One region of the Kitasatospora sp. NPDC049258 genome, then DNA from elsewhere that is predicted to be linked to it. Evidence: riboswitches for the same ligand, from Rfam matches in the RefSeq annotation. Region 1 holds a riboswitch; each other region holds the start of a gene.

Region 1 (6,793 bases):
CCGCCCGGCTGGTCGAGAAGCTCCAGGAGGAGCTGGCCGAGCTGCGCGCCGGTGCCCGGGCCGACCTGGACCGGCAGCGGGCCGAGGCGGAGGGCGTGCGCAAGGAGGCCGAGACCCTGCGCAAGCGGGTCCGCAGCCTGGAGAGCGACACCAGGCGTGCCCAGGCCGAGAGCCGCAAGCTGCTGAGCGAGCTGGAGGCGCTGCGGACGGCGGGGGCGGCCGAGCGCAGCACCGCCGAGAGCGAGGTGCGCCGGCTGAAGCACCGGATCACCGAGCTGGAGACGGCCGTCGAGGCGGGGCGCCGCTCCGCCCGCGAGGGCCGCACGGTGGAGGACATGCGGCTGCGGCTGCTGCTGGACACCGTGCTGCACTCCGCGCAGGGCCTGCAGCGGGAGCTGGCGCTGCCGGTCGCCCAGCTGCGCCCGGCGGACCTGGTGGACGCGGTGGAGCCGGTCTCCGCCTCGCCCAACGACGTGGCCCGGCGCGGGCTGGCGGAGGACGACCCGGCACTGCTGGACCAGCTGCTGGCGATCCCGCAGGTCCACCTGGTGGTGGACGGCTACAACGTGACCAAGTCCGGCTATCCGGCGCTGCCGCTGGAGCAGCAGCGGCTGCGGCTGCTCGGCGGGCTGGCGATGCTGGCGCAGCGCACCCAGGCCGAGGTGACCTGCGTCTTCGACGGCCAGGATCTGGACGTGCCGGTGATGATGGCGCCGCCGCGCGGGGTCCGGGTGCGGTTCAGCCGGACCGGGGAGACCGCGGACGAGCTGATCCGCCGTCTGGTGCGGGCGGAGCCGCAGGGGCGTCCGGTGGTGGTGGTGTCCACCGACAAGGAGGTGGCGGACGGCGTGCGCAAGGCCGGCGCGCGCCCGGTGGCCTCGATCCTGCTGCTGAATCGGTTGGCCAGGGCCTGACTCCGGTGAGCCGCCGTCAACCCTCGATGGACCGGATGTGTCGGCGGCGTGAAGTCCCGTGGTGGGTAGGAAGTTCGTTCCGGTAGGGGAGTGGCGCCGGAGCATGATCTTCACTAGGGTCTGGCGTCAAACCTATATTCCGGACTTTCGCTCGTTCGGGTGAGTCCAGCAGGAAGAAGGAGCTACCCCCTTGGCCTCCCACCGCCGTCCTAAGCAGCCGAGCCGTGCGCGGGTGACCGTGCTGACCGCTGCCGCGGCGACCGCGGTCGCCCTGTCCGCGCAGGTGAGCGCCCACGCCGCGCCCGCCAAGCCGAACAAGGACGAGGTCAAGGCGCAGGTCGACAAGCTGCTGGACGAGCAGGAGCAGGCCGCCGAGCGCTACAACGGCGCCAAGGAGCGGGCCGACCAGCTGCGCAAGCAGGCCGACCAGCTCCAGGACCAGGTCGCCCGCGGGCAGGACCAGATGACCGAGCTGGCCTCCGGGCTGGCCGCGGTGGCCGGGCAGGAGTACCGCACCGGCGGTATCGACCCGTCGATGCAGCTGATGCTCTCCTCCAACCCGGACGGCTACCTGGCGCAGGCCTCCAGCTTCCAGCAGGCGGCCAGCACCCAGGCGGACACCCTGAAGTCGCTGAAGGACCAGCAGCGCCGGCTGGACCAGCAGAAGCAGGAGGCCGCGACCGTCCTCGCCGAGCTGGACAGCAGCACCAAGGCGCTGAACGACGCCAAGTCCGAGGTGCAGGCCAAGCTCCAGGACGCGCAGAAGCTGCTCAACCAGCTGAGCGCCGCCGACCGGGCCGCGGTGATGGGCGACAAGGCCTCCCGCAGCGACTCCCGGTACGACCTCAGCAACCTGCCCGCGCCGAGCGGTTACGCCGCCGCCGCGGTCCAGGCCGCGATGAGCAAGCGGGGCTCCGCGTACGTCTGGGGCGCCACCGGCCCGAACACCTTCGACTGCTCCGGCCTGATGGTCTGGGCGTACGCCAAGGCCGGCGTCTCGCTGCCGCGCACCTCGCAGAGCCAGGCCACGGTCGGGGTCAACGTCGGCACCAACATCGCCAACGCGCAGCCCGGCGACCTGGTGATCTACCACAACGACGCGCACCACGTGGGCATGTACATCGGCAACGGCCTGGTGGTGCACGCCCCGCACACCGGTGACGTGGTGAAGGTGATGGCGGCCGACGCGATGCCGATCAAGACCATCCGCCGGGTCTGAGGCGGTCGGGCCGCCGTCTGACGGTCCATCCCATATCGGACATTTGCCCTTACTTCGGACCAGCTGACGGTCCATGACGCGCCCGGACGGGTCGAGATCTCGCTGTGATCTCCGACACGTTCGGGCGTTTCATATTCCGACCATATGCGGAATATTTATCATCTCTGCGTAGGGATGCTGTCACTGTCGGTCGCAATCACAATCGAACATGGCAAGTATTTCGACTTTTTTCTGACAAGGATTTGAACGGATCACGGATGGGTTACTAGGGTCTTGCCACGGACCGCCGCCCAGTCGCTCACCCAACCAGGGTGGCAACGGTGGTCGCCGCCGAGTCCGAGACGCAGCTGGGCAGTCCGACTGCCCAGGGGGGAGCCCCCGTTGGGGGCGCTGTCGATCGGAGCCGGGGAACCACGTTCCTCGGGGTGAATCGGCGCCAGGTCGGCCGCCTCGGCGGTGCGCGGTCGTCACCGCGCACCTGACGGGTGGTCGGTGAGGCGTCGTAGGGCGTCTCTTCCAGCCCGAACCCGTCAGCTCACCCGGTAGGCGGTGTGAGGAAGAAGGAGTCCGCCTTCGTGGCGTCCCATCGTCGTCCCAAGCCCGCCGGCCGGGCCCGTGTCTCGATCCTGACGGCCGCCGCCGCCACCGCGGTGGCACTCTCCGCGCAGACCGGCGCGCACGCCGACCCGGCGCCCACCAAGGACCAGGTCAAGCAGCAGGTCGATACCCTCAACGAGCAGGCCGAGGTCAAGACCGAGGAGTTCAACGCCGCCACCGAGCGCGAGCAGGGTCTGCAGAAGCAGGTCTCGCAGATCCAGGACCAGGTCGCCCGGCAGCAGGCGCAGGTGAGCGGCATCCAGGGCACCCTGGGCGAGATCGCCGCGGAGCAGTACCGCACCGGCGGGATCCCGCAGACGGTGCAGCTGATGCTCTCCGCCAGCCCGGACTCCTTCCTCAACCAGGCCGGCGCGATGAACCAGGTCGGCAGCTCGCAGGCCGACGTGCTGAAGGCCTTCAAGGACGAGCAGGGCAAGCTCGACCAGCAGAAGTCCGAGGCCGAGCAGAAGCTCGCCGAGCTGGACGCCACCACCAAGCGGCTGAAGGCCGACAAGGAAGAGATCCTCGGCAAGCTCGCCAAGGCGCAGAGCCTGCTCGACTCGCTCACCCAGAAGGAGCGCGACGACCTCGCCGCCGCCGAGGCGAAGTCCGCAGCAGACGCCAAGGCCAAGGCGACCGCGGCGCAGGGCCCCGAGCGCGCCTCCCGCGACTCCGCCCGCACCGACGTGGTGGTCAACGCGCCGGCCGGGTCGCACGCCGCCGCCGCGATCGCCGCGGCCACCTCCAAGCTCGGCTCCCCGTACTCCTACGGCGCGGCCGGCCCGAGCGCCTTCGACTGCTCCGGCCTGATGAAGTGGGCCTACGCCCAGGCGGGCGTGTCGCTGCCGCGCACCTCGCAGGACCAGGCGGGGGCCGGCACCAGCATCGGCACCAACGTCGCCAACGCCCAGCCGGGCGACCTGATCATCTACTACGGCGACCAGCACCACGTCGGGATGTACATCGGCAACGGCCAGATCATCCACGCGCCGCGCACGGGTGTCCCGGTGCGCTACGAGTCGGCGACCGCGATGCCGATCTCGAAGATCGTCCGCCCCTGACCCCGTGTCACCCCGTCCGCCGGCCCGGTGCTCCCCGTGAGCGCCGGGCCGGCGGCGTCGTACCCGCCGACCTGCGACGGGTCGGCTGCTTGGGCCAGCTGTCCGATTAGTGCTCAAATATTCGCCCCTGGAGGGGTTTGGACTAGATAGCCGTGACTCGCTAGGGTCTGCCCCCGGACCTCCGCGAGACGGCCGCCCAGACCCGGGTGGCGGCGGTGGCCCGGCCGCAGGAACGGAGTCGCCGAAGCATGACCGTGCACCGCCGCCCCCAACTGCCAGGCGTCCGGCGGCTCGCCCGCGCTCTCGCGGTCACGGCCGCCGCCACCACCGCCCTGGGTGTGACGGTCGCGGGCAGTGCCCATGCCCTCCCCGGTGCCCCGGCCGAGCCGATCGCCAAGAACGACGTCAAGGCCCAGATCGACCAGCTCTACGACGAGGCCGAGCAGGCCTCCGAGAAGTACAACGCCGCCCAGGAGTACCAGAAGCGGCTGCAGGGCGAGACCAGCACGCTGCAGAGCCAGGTCGCGGCCGGCCAGGAGAGCCTCAACCGGCTGCGCCAGGACCTGGGAGCGCTGGCCGGCGCGCAGTACCGCTCGGGCGGGATGGATCCGGGGGTGCGGCTGATGCTCGACTCCGACCCGGACGCCTACCTGGCCGGGGCCCGCGCGCTGGACCAGGCCGCGCAGCGGCAGAACGACGCCCTGCGCCAGGTGCTGGACCGCCAGCGCCGGCTGGACCAGCGCCGGGCGGAGGTCGGGGCCAAGCTCGCCGAGCTGGAGGAGGTCCGGCGCACGCTGGCGCAGAGCAAGTCGGAGATCCACCAGCGGCTGGTGAAGGCCCAGCGCCTCCTCAACGGCCTGGGCACGGTCGAGCGGGCCCGGATGGTGGCCGAGGACGCCCGGGAGGCCGAGCAGCGCGCCACCCGCGGCACCGACCGCCTCGACCTCGGCGACCAGCCGCCCTCCTCCGACCGCGCCGCGGCCGCGCTGGCCGCCGCGATCAGCAAGATCGGATCGCCGTACGTCTACGGATCGACCGGCCCCCGTACCTTCGACTGCTCCGGTCTGATGTACTGGAGCTGGCGGCAGGCCGGAGTGACCCTGCCCCGCACCTCGCAGGCGCAGGCCTCGGCGGGGCAGCGGATCAGCCTCGGCGAAGCACGACCCGGAGACCTGGTGATCTTCTACAAGGACATGCACCACGTCGGCATGTACGCCGGCGGCGGGGTGGTCGTGCACGCGCCGTACCCCGGTGCCAAGGTCCGCTACGAGAGCGTCAACGCGATGCCCGTCGCCGGGGTGGTACGGGTCTGAGCAGTGAGCCGGAACAGCTGGTGACCGACCTGCCGCCGAGGCCCGCGGCAGGCCGGTCCGGGCTGTCCCGGCGGGCCGCGCTGCTGCTCGCCGCGGGCGGGCTGGCCCAGGCCTCGGTGCCGCTGCTGCGCCCTGCGGGCCGCCCGGCCGCCGTACCCGAGGCCGCCGGGCCGGCGCTGCGGCCGGTGATCGAGGAGCTGCTGGCCGCCCGGGCCCGGGCGCTGCTGGCGCTCGACCGGGCGGTGCTGCTCGCCGGAGCCGCGCCGGCCGCTGCCCAGGCCCAGCACGCGGCGCTCGACCGGATGGCCCAGGTGCCGTTCGCCGAGCTCGGCTACCGGATCACCTCCTTCACCGAGCCGCCGCCGGAGGCCGACCGGATCACCGTCGCCGCCGAGTTCGAGCACCGGCTGGTCGACCTGGACGCGTACCCGGCGGTGCTGTCCCGGCGCCTGGAGCTGGTCCGGCTCCCCGAGGGCTGGCGGCTGGCCGCGGACGAGCCCGCGGGCGCGCCCGCGCTCTGGGACCTCGGGCCGGTCCGGGTGGCGCGTGGCACGCGCTGCCTGGTGCTCGGGCTCGCGGAGCAGGCCGAGGTGTCCGCCCTGGCCACCCGGGCGGATCAGGCCGTGCCGGCCGTCGAGGCGCTCTGGGGGGACGCCTGGCCGGGCCGGCTGCTGCTCGAACTGCCCTCCACGGAGGCGGAGTTCGCCAGGCTGCTGGAGGTGCAGCCGGAGCCGTACCGGGGCATCGCCGCCGTCACCGTGGCCGTCGCCGGTGCCCCCGAGCACACCCCGGCGGACCGGATCCTGGTCAACCCGGAGGCCTACCGGGGGCTCAGCGAGCTGGGCCGGCGGGTGGTCGTCACCCACGAGGCCACCCATGTCGCCACCCGGGCCGTCACCCGGAGCTGGACCCCGATGTGGCTCTCCGAGGGCGTCGCCGACCACACCGCCTACCTGGACTCCGGGCGGACCGCCCGGCAGATCGCCCCCGGGCTGGCCCAGGAGGTCGCGGCCGGCCGGATCCCCCGGACGCTGCCCTCGGACGCCGACTTCACTGCGGGCGCCGACCGGATCGGGCAGGCGTACGAGCTGTCCTGGCTGGCCTGCGAGGTGATCGCGCGCGAGTTCGGCGAGCGCAGCCTGGTCCGGCTCTACCAGGACGTCGGGGTTTCCGGCCGGGCGGCCGCGGGGGAGAGCCCCGAGTCGGTGCTGGACCGGTTGCTGCGTGGCCGGCTGGGGATCGGCACGGCGGAGTTCACCGCGCTGTGGACCGCCGAGGCCGCCCGGCTGGCCTGAGCGGCCGCGGCTCGGGCCGCGACCAGGGGCGTGGCCCGGATCACGCCGGGGCCGGCGCCGCTGGCGGGGCCTGAGCGCCCGCCAGCGCGGCTTCCAGCCGGGCCGGGTCGATCAGGGCGGTGTGGGTGCCCGCCCGGGTGCAGGCGTACGCCCCGGCGGCCGCGCCGGCCCGCATGCACTCCTCCACCGGGCGCCCGGCCAGCCGGCGGCCGAGGAAGCCCGAGACGAAGGCGTCCCCCGCGCCGTTGCTGTCCAGTACCGGCAGCCCGGGGTCGGTGGCCGGGAAGTGCCGGACCTCGTCCCGGCCCCGGGTGAGCAGGTAGCTGCCGCGCTCGCCGGCGGTGGCCACCACCAGCTCGGCCCGGCCCTCGGCCAGGATCGAGCGCATCACCTG
Region 2 (6,793 bases), on a different contig from region 1:
CAGGTACGCGCCGTGCTCGATGCCCCAGCCGCCGTTGTGGTAGGCGACGAACTGGCCCACGGTGTGGTGGTGCTGGGCGTTGAGCCAGACGAAGATGCCGTTCTCCAGGTTGTTGTGGGCCAGGCACCGCTCGAAGGTCCAGACCCCCTCGCTGGTCTCCGGCCACTCGTACCCGGAGGCACCGGTGGCGCCCTGGACGCCGACCGCCACGCAGCCGCTCGCCTTGCTGCCGCTGCCCGCGCCGAGGCTGAACCCGGTCAGCCGGTAGCCGCGCGGGTTGGGCTCGAAGACCGTCCGGGAGGCGACGCAGGAGTCGTAGAGGATGTCGTCGGACGGCCCCTGCGGGGTACGGGTGTCCTGCGGACCGTCCCACCAGTAGGCGTCCTCCCAGGTGTTGTGGCTGATGCAGCTGCGGAAGGTGACGCCGTGGCTCATGTGCGGGACGAAGGCGTGGTTGCCCGTGTCGCGCACCACCACGCCCTCCACCACGGTGCCCCGGCTGGCGTCGGCGAGCATGTGGAAGTGCAGCCCGTAGCGCCCGAGCACCGGCTCGGTGACGGGCTTTCCGTTCCACTGGTCCTTGCCGTTGGCCCGCGGGCCGAGCCAGCGCAGCGCGGCGTGCCGCACGTCCGCGTGGCGGGAGCTGGTGAGGTGGATGTGGGCCCGGCCCTGCTCGGTGCCCTCGACCCGAACGTTGCGGGTCAGGTTGAGCACCTCGGCGCCGACGGTGACCCCGCCGCCGACCGCGACCCGCGGGTGGGCGTACTTCAACGGGCCGTCAAGGACCACGGTGCTGCCCTTGACCTGACGGACCGTGCGCAGGTCGTACTGGGTGGAGAAGTCCTCGCCGTCGGGGGGCGCGGTCGGGGTGACGGCCAGTTCGTCACCGACCTGCCAGCCGGTCGGCGCGGCGGCCAGCGTGATGCTGCTGTCGCCCGCCTTGAGCGCGCCGGCCGCCCGCACCCAGGCCGTCCGGGGCGAGCCGTCCAGCCGCAGGTAGCCGGCGCCGCTCACCCAGAGCCCGGTGTCGGTGTCGATCACGGTCATCCCGCCGCCCTTGAACCGGCTCTCGTCCACGCCCGGGAACTTCAGGGTGTGCACGACCGTGTCCCCGGGGGCGAGGCTGAGGCTGCCGCGGACCTCGATGTTGCCGGCCGCGCTCAGGGTGAGGCTGCGGTCCTTGGCGAAGACCAGCGAGCCGGTCGGCTCGATCAGCAGCGAGCCCACCGCCGCGTCGGCGTCGAGCAGCACCTGGTCGGTGATCCGCACCGCCGACTTCGGCCCCGGCACCGCTCCGCCCCAGCCCGCCGGGTCGGACCAGTGGCGGCCACCCTCGGGCACCGTCGGGGCCGGCTGCGAGGGCGGCGGCGCGGCACTGCTCGGCGCGGGCGGTGAGCCGTGCTGGTGGCCGCCGGGCGTCGCACCGGGCGAGGTGCGGCCCGGCCCCGGGCGCCGGGAACCGACCGGGGCCTGCCGGACGACCTCCTCCCCGGTGACCGCCGCGACGATTCCGACGGCCCCCCAGATCAGTAGCCTGCGCCGGGCGATACGTCCCTTATGGTCCGGTTCGGCCCGATGCGAGCGGGGCCGGCGCGGCGGCGACTGCGGCCCGGCGCCGTCGCCGGGCTCCGGCGGTCTCTCCTCGAACTCCATGATCGGTTACCCCTCCCCCAGGCCGCAGGTCCGGCTCTGCCGACTGAAGCATAGGCAAGTCCCCATCCGATAAAGGCTTTTGCGCGAAAGCGAGCGAATATGAACGGCGCGAACGGGGTTTATCGATCTTGAGGGATCGATGCGGGCGATGTGACGGCCATCACACATATTTGCGGTTTCAACTTATCTCTGCCTAATGTCCTCCCACGTTCGTGGTCACACGGACCCAGCCACCCGGGACGCCGAGTCCTGCCGCCGGGTGGGCTGGCAGCGCATAGAACGCACCATGGCAGGAGCGGGGGAACCAGGTAGGTCGCCCGGGAGCGGTACGTCAGTGCCGGTCCGGGGCTTGGGGTGAAGCCGTGCACACGCACGGCCGGGCAACTCCAGCCCGAATCCGACAGCTCACCTCGTAGGCGTGGGAGAGGAACGCGTCTTCATGCTGCCCATCAGCGCTTCCAAGCGTGCCCGCCGCATCATCGCCACCACCGGCGTCGTCGGCATCGGCCTCACCATCCCGTGCCTGACCGCCGGCTCGGCCTCCGCCGCCTCGGTCGCCACCTGGGACAAGGTCGCCCAGTGCGAGTCCTCCGGCAACTGGGCCATCAACACCGGCAACGGCTTCTACGGTGGCCTGCAGTTCACCTCCAGCACCTGGGCCGCCTTCGGTGGCACCGCCTACGCCTCGCAGGCCAACCTGGCCACCAAGGACCAGCAGATCGCCGTCGCCGAGAAGGTGCTCGCCTCCCAGGGCCCCGGCGCCTGGCCGGTGTGCTCCGTCCAGGCCGGCCTCACCAAGGGCGGCGAGGCCCCGCAGCTGAACACCGGCGCCGCGGCCACCACCACCCAGAGCGCCCCGAAGCCGGCCGCCGCCCCCAAGCCGGCCGCCGCTCCGAAGCCCGCCGCCCAGCCGGCCGCCCCGCAGAGCAGCCAGCAGAGCACCCAGCAGTGGAGCGGCAAGCACTGGACCGGCGACCGCCAGTGGAACGGCCACCAGGGCGCCCACGACTACACCGTGGTCGCCGGCGACTGGCTGTCCCAGATCGCCGAGGAGAACCACGTCCAGGGCGGCTGGGAGAAGCTCTACGAGCTGAACAAGTCGGTCCTCACCGAGGGCGCCGACCACATCTACCCCGGCCAGCACCTGTCCCTGGGCGGCGACGCCCAGGTCGCCGCGCCGGCCGCCGCCAAGCCGGCCACCAGCGCCCCGGCCGCCCCGGCCACCACCACCGCGGCCAAGCCCGCCGCCGCCACCCAGGCCACCGGTTCCAAGGCCGCGGCGGTCAACTTCGCGCTCTCCAAGGTCGGTCAGGCCTACGTCTACGGCGGCAGCAGCGACGGCGGCTGGGACTGCTCGGGCCTGGTCCAGGCGGCCTACCGCCAGGCCGGCATCTCGCTCCCCCGTGTCGCCGCGGACCAGGCGGACACCGCCACCCGCGTCTCGCTGGACAGCCTGCTCCCGGGCGACCTGCTGTTCTGGTCCAACAACGGCAGCAACTCCGGCGTCTACCACGTCGCGCTGTACGTCGGCGACGGCAAGTACGTCGAGGCCGCCAACCCCAGCGCGGGCGTGCGCACCGAGACCATCGCCGACTGGGCCCCGGACTTCGCGGGCCGGATCTGACGGCCCGCTGACGGACCCGCCGTCCCCGGAAGCCTGGCCGGTTCCCGGGGCGGCGGCCTAAGCTGCGACGAGCCACCCACCAAGGAGCGCCCGTCATGGCGAAGGTCACCGTCACCCTCGATGCCGATCTGGCGATCGAGGTGATGCTGCAGTGCGGCACCAGGAACCCGCAGGACGCGGTCGAGCTGATCGTCCGGGATTACCTCGACCGCACCCGGCGCACCGAGGCGCGGACCGGCGACGCGGCCGACGAGCTGCGGCTCGACCATCCCCGGCCGGTCGTCGAGGAGGGCTGACGCCCAGGGCCGAGAGCCCTCACCCCCGAGTACGTGCGCAACGGCCCCGGAGCTTCCCGCTCCGGGGCCGTTCGCACATCCGCCGGGCGGACGTGCGCGAAGGTCAGGACGCGCTCTACCGGCCGTTGGCGACCGCTCCGGTGGAGCCGCGCATCACCAGTTCGGGCTGGAACATGTACTCGGCGCGCTGCGCCAGATTGCCCCCGACCTCCTCCAGCAGGGCGTCGACCGCGGCGGTGGCCATCGCCTCGACCGGCTGGCGGATGGTGGTCAGCGGTGGCTCGGTGAAGGCGATCAACGGCGAGTCGTCGAATCCGACCACCGAGACGTCCTGCGGCACCGACAGGCCGCGGCGGCGCACCGCCCGGATCGCGCCGAGCGCCATCATGTCGCTGCCGCAGACGATCGCGGTGCAGCCCTTGTCCAGCAGGGCACCCGCGGCCGCGTCCCCGCCCTCCACGCTGAACAGGGTGTGCTGGATCAGGTCCTGGGCCTCCTCCGTGGTCCGCCCGAGCAGCTCCCGGACGGCCGCGGTGAAGCCCTCGATCTTGCGCAGCACCGGCACGTACCGGCGCTGGCCCACCGCCAGGCCGATACGCTCGTGTCCGAGCTCGACCAGATGCTGGACCGCCATCCACATCGCGGTCCGGTCGTCCGGTGAGATGAACGGCGCGTCGATCTTCTCGCTGTAGCCGTTGATCAGGACGAACGGCACCTGGCGCCCGGTCAGCCGGGCGTAGCGGTCGTGGTCGGCGGTGGTGTCGGCGTGCAGGCCGGAGACGAAGACGATGCCCGCCACCCCCCGCTCGACCAGCATGTCGACCAGTTCGTCCTCGGTCGAGCCGCCCGGCGTCTGGGTGCACAGCACCGGTGTGAAGCCGTGCCGGCTGAGCACCTGCTCGATCACCTGGGCCAGCGCGGGGAAGATCGGGTTGCTCAGCTCCGGGGTGATCAGCCCGATCAGGCCGGCGCTGCGCTGGCGCAGGCGGGTCGGCCGCTCGTAGCCGAGCACGTCGAGCGCGGCCAGTACAGTCTGCCGGGTGGTCGCCGAAACGCCCGCCTTGCCGTTGAGCACCCGGCTGACGGTCGCCTCGCTGACCCCCGCCTGTGCCGCGATGTCTGAGAGTCGCGCCGTAGTCACGATCCCAGAGCCTATTGCAACCACGTCAGACCGCCCACCAAACGGCGGAGTCCGTGGGGAGCACGCTCTCCCCGTCGACCACGGCCAGCTCGGCCGAGGCGAGCAGCAGCCGGCCGGGGGCGGCGATCCGGACCGGTTCCGGCGTGGTGTTGACGGTGCAGACGAAGGAGCCGGCGGCGCTGTCCCGGCGGAAGGCCAGCACGCCTTCGGCGGAGGGCAGCCAGCTCACCGCGGTGCCGGCGCCGAGCGCGGGGTGCTCGCGGCGGACGGCGAGCGCGGAGCGGTACAGCTCCAGGGTGGAGGTCGGGTCGCCGGTCTGGACCTCGACGCTCAGCTCGGCCCAGGAGGCCGGCTGCGGCAGCCAGCTCGGGCCGCCCGGGGTCGGGCCGAAGCCGTACGGGGCCTCGGTGCCGGACCACGGGATCGGCACCCGGCAGCCGTCGCGGAAGCCGTCCTGGCCGGCCTGGCGGAAGAACGAGGGGTCCTGGCGGACCTCGTCCGGCAGGTCGGTGACGTCCGGAAGGCCGAGCTCCTCACCCTGGTAGAGGTAGGCCGAGCCGGGCAGCGCGAGCATCAGCAGGGTGGCGGCGCGGGCCCGGCGCAGGCCCAGCTCGCGGTCGCCGGCGGTGCGGATCTGGGTGCCGCCGGGCGGGTTGGCGAAGCGGGTGGCGTGCCGGGTGACGTCGTGGTTGGAGAGCACCCAGGTGGCCGGGGCGTCGACCGGGCGCATCGCGTCCAGCGACACGTCGATCACCTCGCGCAGCGCGGCGGCGTCCCAGTGGGTGCCCAGGTACTGGAAGTTGAAGGCCTGGTGCAGCTCGTCGGGCCGGACGTAGTTGGCGGTGCGCTGCACGGTCGGGGTCCAGGCCTCGGCGACGCCGATCCGCTCGCCCGGGTACTCGTCCAGGATCTTGCGCCAGGCGCGGTAGATCTCGTGCACGCCGTCCTGGTCGAAGAACGGCATCACGTCGTTGCCCAGCAGCTTGAGCTGGTCGTGCGAGCCGAGGTCGGGCAGGCCCGGCGCCTTGACCATGCCGTGCGCGACGTCGATCCGGAAGCCGTCCACGCCCATGTCCAGCCAGAACCGCAGGATCGAGCGGAACTCGTCGGCGACGGCCGGGTTCTCCCAGTTGAAGTCGGGCTGCTCGGGGGCGAACAGGTGCAGGTACCAGTCGCCCGGGGTGCCGTCCGGGTCGACGGTGCGGGTCCAGGCCGGGCCGCCGAAGATGGACTCCCAGTCGTTGGGCGGCAGTTCGCCCTGGGCGCCCTTGCCGGGCCGGAAGTGGTAGCGCTCGCGCAGCGGGGAGCCCGGGCCCTCGCGCAGCGCACGCTGGAACCACTCGTGCTGGTCGGAGGAGTGGTTGGGGACCAGGTCGACGATGATCCGCAGGCCCAGCTGGTGGGCGTCGCGGATCAGCGCGTCGGCGTCCAGCAGGGTGCCGAACATCGGGTCCACCGCGCGGTAGTCGGCCACGTCGTAGCCTGCGTCGGCCTGCGGGGAGGCGTAGAACGGGGACAGCCACACGGCGTCCACACCGAGGTCGCGCAGGTACGGCAGGCGGCTGCGGACGCCCGGCAGGTCGCCCATGCCGTCGCCGTTGCCGTCGGCGAAGCTGCGCGGGTACACCTGGTAGATGACCGCGTCCCGCCACCAGCCTCTGGAGGCACCGGCGTTCGTCGCGATCGGCTCAGCGGTCGGCTCAGCGGCGGGAACGGCGGCGGGCCGGGAGGTGTCGGCCAGGTTCTGGGTCATGGACTGTCATCCCTCACAGGACGTAGGTAGCGTCCCGGCCACCCGTGCGGGGGCGGCCGGTTCGCGGCAACAGGCATTGGTGGTGCGGGGTCTGGCGGTGGGTCAGGACTTGGCGGCGCCGGCCGTCAGGCCGGTCACCAGGTGGCGCTGGACCAGGTAGAAGACCAGGGCGGCGGGCAGCGCGATCAGCACCGAGGTGGCGGCCATCAGGTGCCACTGCGCGTCGTGCTCGCTGATGTAGGTCTGCAGGCCCACCGCCAGCGTGTACTTGTCCGAGCTGAGCAGGAACGTCGAGGCGAACGGCACCTCGGCCCAGGCGGTGAGGA
Region 3 (6,793 bases), on a different contig from region 1:
CCGCGCCCGGCGAGCGCCGCGGCCACGTCGACCAGCCGGACGAAGAGCGAGTCACCCACCCGCGGCTCCAGCCGGCGCGGATCCGAGACCAGGAACAGCAGCGGGTCGTCGACCGGCCGGTTGCCCGCGTGGACCTGCTCCGTGAGGTCCAGCTCCAGCAGGTACGACCAGAGCGCCGCGTACGCCTGAGGGGAGAGCGCCTCGATGTCGCGCACCCGGACGGTACCGGCCGCGATGTCGCGGACCCACTCGCCCTTGACCGCGTAGCGCGCGTAGCCCACCAGCCGGCCGCTGTCGCGCTCCTCGGCCAGCACGCACTGCAGCGGTGACGCGCCCTCGCGGGCACCGAGGGCGTCGAGCAGCGGGAGCTTCTCCCAGCCCGGCCGGCGCTCCAGCATCCCGGGCCGCCCCGGCACCAGGGCCGCGTACAGCCGCTCGCAGTCCGGCCCGGCCGCCGCCGGGTCGGCGAGCCGCAGCCGGAGCGCCGGGCCGGGCAGCGCGGGGAGGCTGATCCTGGCGCTCGGCACCGTGACCGCCATCCGCCAGCTGCCCAGCCCGTAGCCGAACCGCCCGTAGATGGCCGGCTCCGAGGCGGTGAGCACGGCCAACGCCTCGCCCCGGGCCCGGACCTCGTGGAGCTGGCGGCGCATCAGCGCGGTCAGTGCCCCGCGCCGGCGGTGCGTCGGCAGCACGCCGACCATGGTGACGCCCGCGGCCGGCAGCACCGCCCCACCTGGGACCGCCATCCGGAAACTGAACGCACTGCCGCCGCCGACGATCTGTTCGCCGTCGCAGATCGCCAGTGAACGGTCGATCTCGGTCAGTTCGTGCCAGAGCGCGCGCTCCTCCGGCTGCTCCTGTTCCCCGCCGAAGGCGATCTCCAGCCCGCGGTACCAGGTGTCCCACTCCGCGGCGGCCAGCGGCCGGACGGTCAGGGGCTGCGGTGAATCCGGGGTCCGCGGTGCGGACGGGTCGGCAGTCATACGCCACAGCTATCAGCTCGTCCGTGCGAGCGCGACCGACTTTTGCGACATGTCCGGTCGAAACCGCTCGCGCGGCGGGCGGCGCGTACCGGCCTCCCGCACGCTCCCGGAAACGGCGCCCAGGCCCGCGGACCGGCCCCGCCGTGCGGCCGAAACCCACCCGGCCCGCGGCGGAACACGACGGCCGAGCCGCCCCACCCCGTCGACGCCGGGCACGACCGGTGGATAAGGTCGGACCCCATGGCTGGCAGAGAGCCGGGCGCACCGCCCCAGACGACTGCGACGGGCCCGGCCGCTACGGCCGCGGAGCCCGCCGCGGCGCTGCTGCGCGCCAAGCTCTACCGCACCCGCCGCCGCATCCGCCGGGCCGGTGTCGACTACTTCCGCGGGGACGGCGCCGACTGGCTCGCCTTCACCGCCTTCCTGCTCGCCATCCCCCTGCTGGTGCTGCTCAACGTCTGGATCCCCGCCTGGGTCCCGCCGACCGCACTGGTGCTGCCGATCCTGGCCGGTGCCATGCTGCTGCGGCCCGGCACCCTGGTCCTGCTGTACGGCGCCGCCGCCCTCGGCCTCTCCACCGAGTCACTGATCCACACCGGCGAGCGGGTCGCCAGCGACCACCCCGAGGAGTACGTCTACGGGGTCACCCCCGGTGCGGCCCTGGTGGTCGGCGCGGTCGGGGTGGCCGGGCTGCTGGTCGCCCAGTTCCGCAGCCGGGTCGGGGTGCCCTGGCGCGGCGGCGGCTCGATGCTCTTCGACCTGCGCGAGCGGATCCGGGTCCAGGGCCGGATCCCGGCCCTGCCCGAGGGCTGGCACGCCGACATGGCGCTGCGCCCGGCCGGCGGCCAGTCCTTCTCCGGGGACTTCGTGGTGGCGGCCCGCACCGGCCCCGGGCGCCGGGTCCTGGAGGCCGTCCTGGCCGACGTCTCCGGCAAGGGGATGGACGCCGGCTCGCGGGCCCTGCTGCTCTCCGGCGCCTTCGGCGGCCTGCTGGGCTCGCTGCCGGCACACGAGTTCCTGCCCGCCGCCAACGGCTACCTGCTCCGCCAGGACTGGGAGGAGGGCTTCGCCACCGCCGTCCACCTGGTGCTGGACCTGGACACCGGCGAGTACGAGCTGCTCTCGGCCGGCCACCTGCCGGGCATGCAGCGGCTGGCGGGCGCCGGCCGCTGGGAGGTCCAGGAGGCGGAGGGTCCGCTGCTCGGCGTCTACGACGGGGCCAAGTTCGACGGCGTGCGGGGCCGGCTCGCCCACGGCGACGTGCTGCTGCTGTGCACCGATGGCATGGTCGAGGTGCCGGGCCGCGACCTGACCGAGGGGATGGACCGGCTGATGGGCGAGGCCGACCGGCTGGTGGCCGGTGCCCAGTTCGGCAGCGGCAGCCGGGGAGTGGCCGGCCGGCTGATCGAGTCGGTCGCCAAGGACGTCAACGACGACCGGGCCGTGCTGCTGCTCTGGCGGCGCTGACGCCCGTCCGCCCGGTGGGCGGCGGCCCCGCGCTGTCAACCGCGAGTGGTGATCTTCGGCCATTCCCGGCATCCGCGCCGCCGCAGTGGATCACAGTGCGGGCGGCCTGCCGGTTTGCCGCCCCGGGGCCCTGCCCCGCGCGGGTGGCGGGGAGCCCGTCGACGCACCGTCAGAAGGCCTCCGCTATGGTCTCGGACGGCGGAAATTCGTCCCACATCGCGGGATCTTGCTCCTAGGCTTCCGACAAGTCCTTTACGGAGTCCGCACGAGCGACCACACTGAGTCCGGGTGGGCTGGTCGAGACTCGGGGGATGGGGGGCGAATCGTGCGCCACGCGGCTGTCGTCTGGCGACCTCGGGTGCCCCTGTGGCGCTCCGGTCGCGGCGGGACGGCCTGTCCGCCAGGGACCGTCCGGTTCCGTCTTGAACCCGCCATGAAATGAGGAAGTGAGTCCGGGTGGCCTTCTCCGTGTCCGCGCTGGTGCTGTTCGGCATCATCGTCGTCATCTTCATCCGTAACAAGCAGCTGAAGACCAGCCACGCGATCATCGCGGCGCTGTTCGGCTTCATGGTGAGCCAGTCCACGGCGGCCAAACCGATCCAGGACTTCCTCACCCAGCTGGCCTCGACGATCTCCTCCGTCGCGGGCTGAGTCCTCCCGGGTCCGCTGTCGAGCCGGTCGGCGCCGGTGCCGCCCGGCGCTTCGCCCTGCCCGCGTGCGGCCGACCGCGGCCCGTCCTCGGGCGGGCAGCGGGTGCTGCTGGTGCTGCGGGTGGTGGCGGTATTGCCTGTGGTATCGGTACTGCGGATGCTCGTGGGGCCGGTGGTGTTGCGGGAGCCGGCGATGCCGCGGGGGCTAGCGGCGCTGCGGCTTCGGCCGGCGCAGCCGGGCCAGCAGCCCCGGCCGCCGGGCCGTGACGGTCGGCGCGGGCACCCCGGCGGGCTTCGGCGGCTCGGCCGGCTGCTCGGCGACCTCGGCCACCAGCAGGATGAACAGCCTTGCCCAGCACAGCCGTTCGCCGCGGGGCCAGTCCAGCGCGCGGAGCGCGGCCGAGGCGCGGTCGCAGACCACACCGTTCACCCGGACCTCCGCGACGTCCTCGCCCGCCCGGCCGCCCAGGAACAGCTTGACCCCGTTCACCTGCGGCCCGGTCAGCTCCGGGCGCAGTGGCTCGGCGAGCGCCGCGAGCGGCTGATGGGCTGCCAGCCAGTTGGCCAACTCCCCTGAACCGAAGCCGAACACGGCGGCCGGCCCCTGCACCGCGTGCCAGCCAGGCAGCTCCACCGACCGGTAGTGGTCGCCGTGCTCGCCCCGGCGGTCGAGCAGTTCGACCACGGCGGTGGCAGTGGTGGTCGCCCACATCCGGACGGCGTTGTCGAGCTGCTCCTCCTCGGTCCGCCCGAGCCCGGCCGCGCAGTCCCAGACCACCGGCCCGTCGGCGCGGCCCAGTTGCAGCACATAGCCGAGGTCGACATGGCCGGCACCGCCGTCACCCGGGTGCTCGCGGACCGCGACGGCGGTGCTGCCCGGCCCCCGCAGCAGCTCGCCGTCGACGGTGAACCCCTGCCCGAAACGCGCCATTTCGCGGATCACGCTGCGCTGTATGACGTCCAGTCGGTGCTGCGGGCCCACAGGCCGGCTCCTAGCTCGAAGCGGTGGGGTGGAATCGAACAGGGCTGAGGCTATCGGCCGCCGCCCGCTCCCGGGAAACCCGCGCGCGGCCGTCGGCGCCGGGTCTCGCACCCGTCCGGTGGGGCGTTCCGGCCGGCCTCGGCGGTCGGCGCGGCCCCCGCGGGGGTGACCGGAGTCACGGAAGGCGGGGGTTTTCGTGCCCGTGGGTGAATTCTCGGCCACGGAATGCGATATCGGTGACGACCTGCGGCCGTGCATTCACCAGGGGTGAGGAATTCGGCTGCGGTGGGCCCTGTGGCCACAGCGGAGCGTGACCTTCGTCCCTGTTGATCTTATGTCCCTTTAGTTCCTTACGCACCGTCACTTGCTCCGTACACGCCTCATGGGTTTTGCTTCGTGACCTGCCCGGCAAACGCCGGGTGGGGCCACCGGGTGGAACGCCGAGTCCTGCCGCTGCCCGGGGTCGACGCACACCATCCGTGCACGGCAGGAGCGGGGGACCCAAGGTAAGTGCCGTTTCCGGAATTCCGGTGCGGCTTGGGGTGAAGCCGTGTCTTTTTCACGGCCGGGCGATCTCCCGTCCGAACCCGACAGCTCACCTCGTAGGCGTCGGAGAGGAACCGCTCAATGTCCGGTAAGGGCAAGCACCGTCGTCCCCGTCTGTCCCGTCTGACCCGAATTGCCGTCGCCACCGGTGTGGTCACCGCTGCCGTCGCGCTTCCGGCCACCGCCGCCTCGGCCCACGGCACCTCCGCCGACGCCCAGGGCACCGTCTCCGCCTCGGCCGAGCAGGCCGCCGCCCCGGCCGCCCCGGCTGCCGCGCAGGCTCCTGCCGACCACACCTACCAGGTGGTCCACGGCGACACCCTGTCCAAGATCGCCGCCGCCGAGCACGTCGACGGTGGCTGGCAGAAGCTGTACCAGGACAACCGCCAGGTCGTCGGGGGCAACCCGAACCTGATCTTCCCGGGCCAGAAGCTGACCGTCGGTGGCCAGCAGGCCGCCCCGGCCGCCGCCCCGAAGTCCGAGGCCCCGGCCGCGAAGGCCTCGCGCTCCGAGCACCGTGCCCCGGTCACCCAGGCCCCCAAGGCCGAGACCCCGAAGCCGGCCGCCCCCAAGCCGGCTGCCCCGAAGCCGGCCGCCCCCAAGACCGAGGCGCCCGCCGCGTCCGCCCCGGCCGTGGCCCCCGCCACCTCGGGTTACGTCGCCCCGGTCAACGGCCCGCTCGGTACCCCGTACCACCAGGCCGGCTCCAACTGGTCCTCCGGCTACCACACCGGTGTCGACTTCGTGGTGGGCACCGGCACCTCGGTGAAGTCCATCGCGGCCGGCACCGTGGTCTCGGCCGGCAACGGCGGCGCCTACGGCAACGAGGTCGTCATCAAGCACGCCGACGGCAAGTACTCGGAGTACGCCCACCTGTCCTCGATCGGCGTGTCGGTCGGCCAGACCGTCACCGCCGGCCAGCAGATCGGCCTCTCCGGTGCCACCGGCAACGTCACCGGCCCGCACCTGCACTTCGAGGTCCGCACCGGCCCGGCGTACGGCTCCGACATCGACCCGGTGGCCTACCTGGCCGCCCACGGCGTCAAGGTCTGATCCTCGGGATCGACGCCCACCGCCACACCTGCCGCAGGCCCGACCCAGGACCCCAAGTCCCGGGCCGGGCCTGCGGCATGCCCGCAGACACCGGCTGTCACCTCAAGACGCCCGCACGGGCCCCCGGCCGAGGCCGGCCCACCGGCCCCCGAAAACGACTGCGGCCCCTGCCCGGCGAGTTGATCGCCGACCAGGGGCCGAGGTGGTGGAGCGGGTGACGAGAATCGAACTCGCGTGACCAGTTTGGAAGACTGGGGCTCTACCATTGAGCTACACCCGCCTGCGTGCAGTTGACGGTACGTCCGACTGTACGCGACCCCTCGGCCGGGGTGCGGCCGGGAGGACGGGGCTAGCGTACCTGGTCGGGGCGGTGGAGCGCACGTCGCTTTCGCTCCGGCGGGGGGTTGATAATGCGCCGGGCCGAGGGAGGCCGCCGTGTACTCTTCCTCTCGGCACTACGGGGTGTGGCGCAGTTTGGTAGCGCGTCCGCTTTGGGAGCGGAAGGCCGTCGGTTCGAATCCGGTCACCCCGACATCGTGTGCGGCAGGGTCTCGTCCGGTGGACGGGGCCCTGTTTCGTCGTCCGGCCGGCCGTGCGCGGACCGGCCCGCCCGGTGCTCCGGCGGGGGCCCGCGGCAGCGCCCTGGCGTCGGGCTTTCGCGGTACCGGTAGGATGGGCTGCTGGCGGTAGTACCTGTGGCATGCTCGCAGGTCAGCCGCCCGAGGGCGAGGAGTCACGCTCACCGTCCACCCCAATACGGGAGATGCAGCTCCAACCGCCCATCGCCCGTCTCGCCAGCTCGCTCGGCCGTTCCCGGCCGTACCGGGTCGGCGGAGACAACCAGACCGCAAGCCCCTAGGAGACCTAACCGTGAAGAGCGCCGTCGAGACTCTGAACCCGACCCGGGTTCGACTCACCGTCGAGGTGCCCTTCGAGGAGCTCAAGCCCAGCCTCGACGCGGCGTACAAGAAGATCAACCAGCAGGTCACCGTCCCGGGCTTCCGTAAGGGCAAGATCCCGAACAAGGTGATCGACCAGCGCTTCGGCCGTGCCGCGGTGCTCGAGGAGGCCGTGAACGACGCGCTGCCGCGCTTCTACACGCAGGCCGTGGA

Evidence for each region. Region 1 has a riboswitch for cyclic di-AMP ahead of AB0K43_RS28015 (NlpC/P60 family protein). Riboswitches for the same ligand answer to the same signal wherever they lie in the genome.
Region 2: it holds a riboswitch for cyclic di-AMP, as region 1 does, so the genes downstream of both, AB0K43_RS22425 (transglycosylase family protein) here and AB0K43_RS28015 (NlpC/P60 family protein) in region 1, are expected to answer to the same signal.
Region 3: it holds a riboswitch for cyclic di-AMP, as region 1 does, so the genes downstream of both, AB0K43_RS18255 (LysM peptidoglycan-binding domain-containing M23 family metallopeptidase) here and AB0K43_RS28015 (NlpC/P60 family protein) in region 1, are expected to answer to the same signal.

What each region holds. Positions count from the first base shown of each region.
Region 1 covers NZ_JBFAQT010000048.1:33,342-40,134, forward strand. Annotated here, with positions in the region: gene AB0K43_RS28005 (NYN domain-containing protein) at 1-914, shown strand, start outside; gene AB0K43_RS28010 (NlpC/P60 family protein) at 1,105-2,133, shown strand; cyclic di-AMP (ydaO/yuaA leader) riboswitch at 2,512-2,698, shown strand; gene AB0K43_RS28015 (NlpC/P60 family protein) at 2,709-3,791, shown strand; gene AB0K43_RS28020 (NlpC/P60 family protein) at 4,040-5,104, shown strand; gene AB0K43_RS28025 (hypothetical protein) at 5,125-6,399, shown strand; gene AB0K43_RS28030 (carbohydrate kinase family protein) at 6,440-6,793, opposite strand, start outside.
Region 2 covers NZ_JBFAQT010000028.1:16,438-23,230, forward strand. Annotated here, with positions in the region: gene AB0K43_RS22420 (hypothetical protein) at 1-1,290, opposite strand, end outside; cyclic di-AMP (ydaO/yuaA leader) riboswitch at 1,926-2,085, shown strand; gene AB0K43_RS22425 (transglycosylase family protein) at 2,093-3,277, shown strand; gene AB0K43_RS22430 (hypothetical protein) at 3,373-3,573, shown strand; gene AB0K43_RS22435 (LacI family DNA-binding transcriptional regulator) at 3,689-4,714, opposite strand; gene AB0K43_RS22440 (glycoside hydrolase family 13 protein) at 4,740-6,467, opposite strand; gene AB0K43_RS22445 (carbohydrate ABC transporter permease) at 6,570-6,793, opposite strand, start outside.
Region 3 covers NZ_JBFAQT010000019.1:45,264-52,056, forward strand. Annotated here, with positions in the region: gene AB0K43_RS18235 (GNAT family N-acetyltransferase) at 1-983, opposite strand, end outside; gene AB0K43_RS18240 (PP2C family protein-serine/threonine phosphatase) at 1,308-2,450, shown strand; gene AB0K43_RS18245 (hypothetical protein) at 2,907-3,101, shown strand; gene AB0K43_RS18250 (DUF6348 family protein) at 3,306-4,031, opposite strand; cyclic di-AMP (ydaO/yuaA leader) riboswitch at 4,511-4,704, shown strand; gene AB0K43_RS18255 (LysM peptidoglycan-binding domain-containing M23 family metallopeptidase) at 4,710-5,681, shown strand; tRNA gene AB0K43_RS18260 (tRNA-Gly) at 5,888-5,961, opposite strand; tRNA gene AB0K43_RS18265 (tRNA-Pro) at 6,140-6,213, shown strand; gene tig (trigger factor) at 6,552-6,793, shown strand, end outside.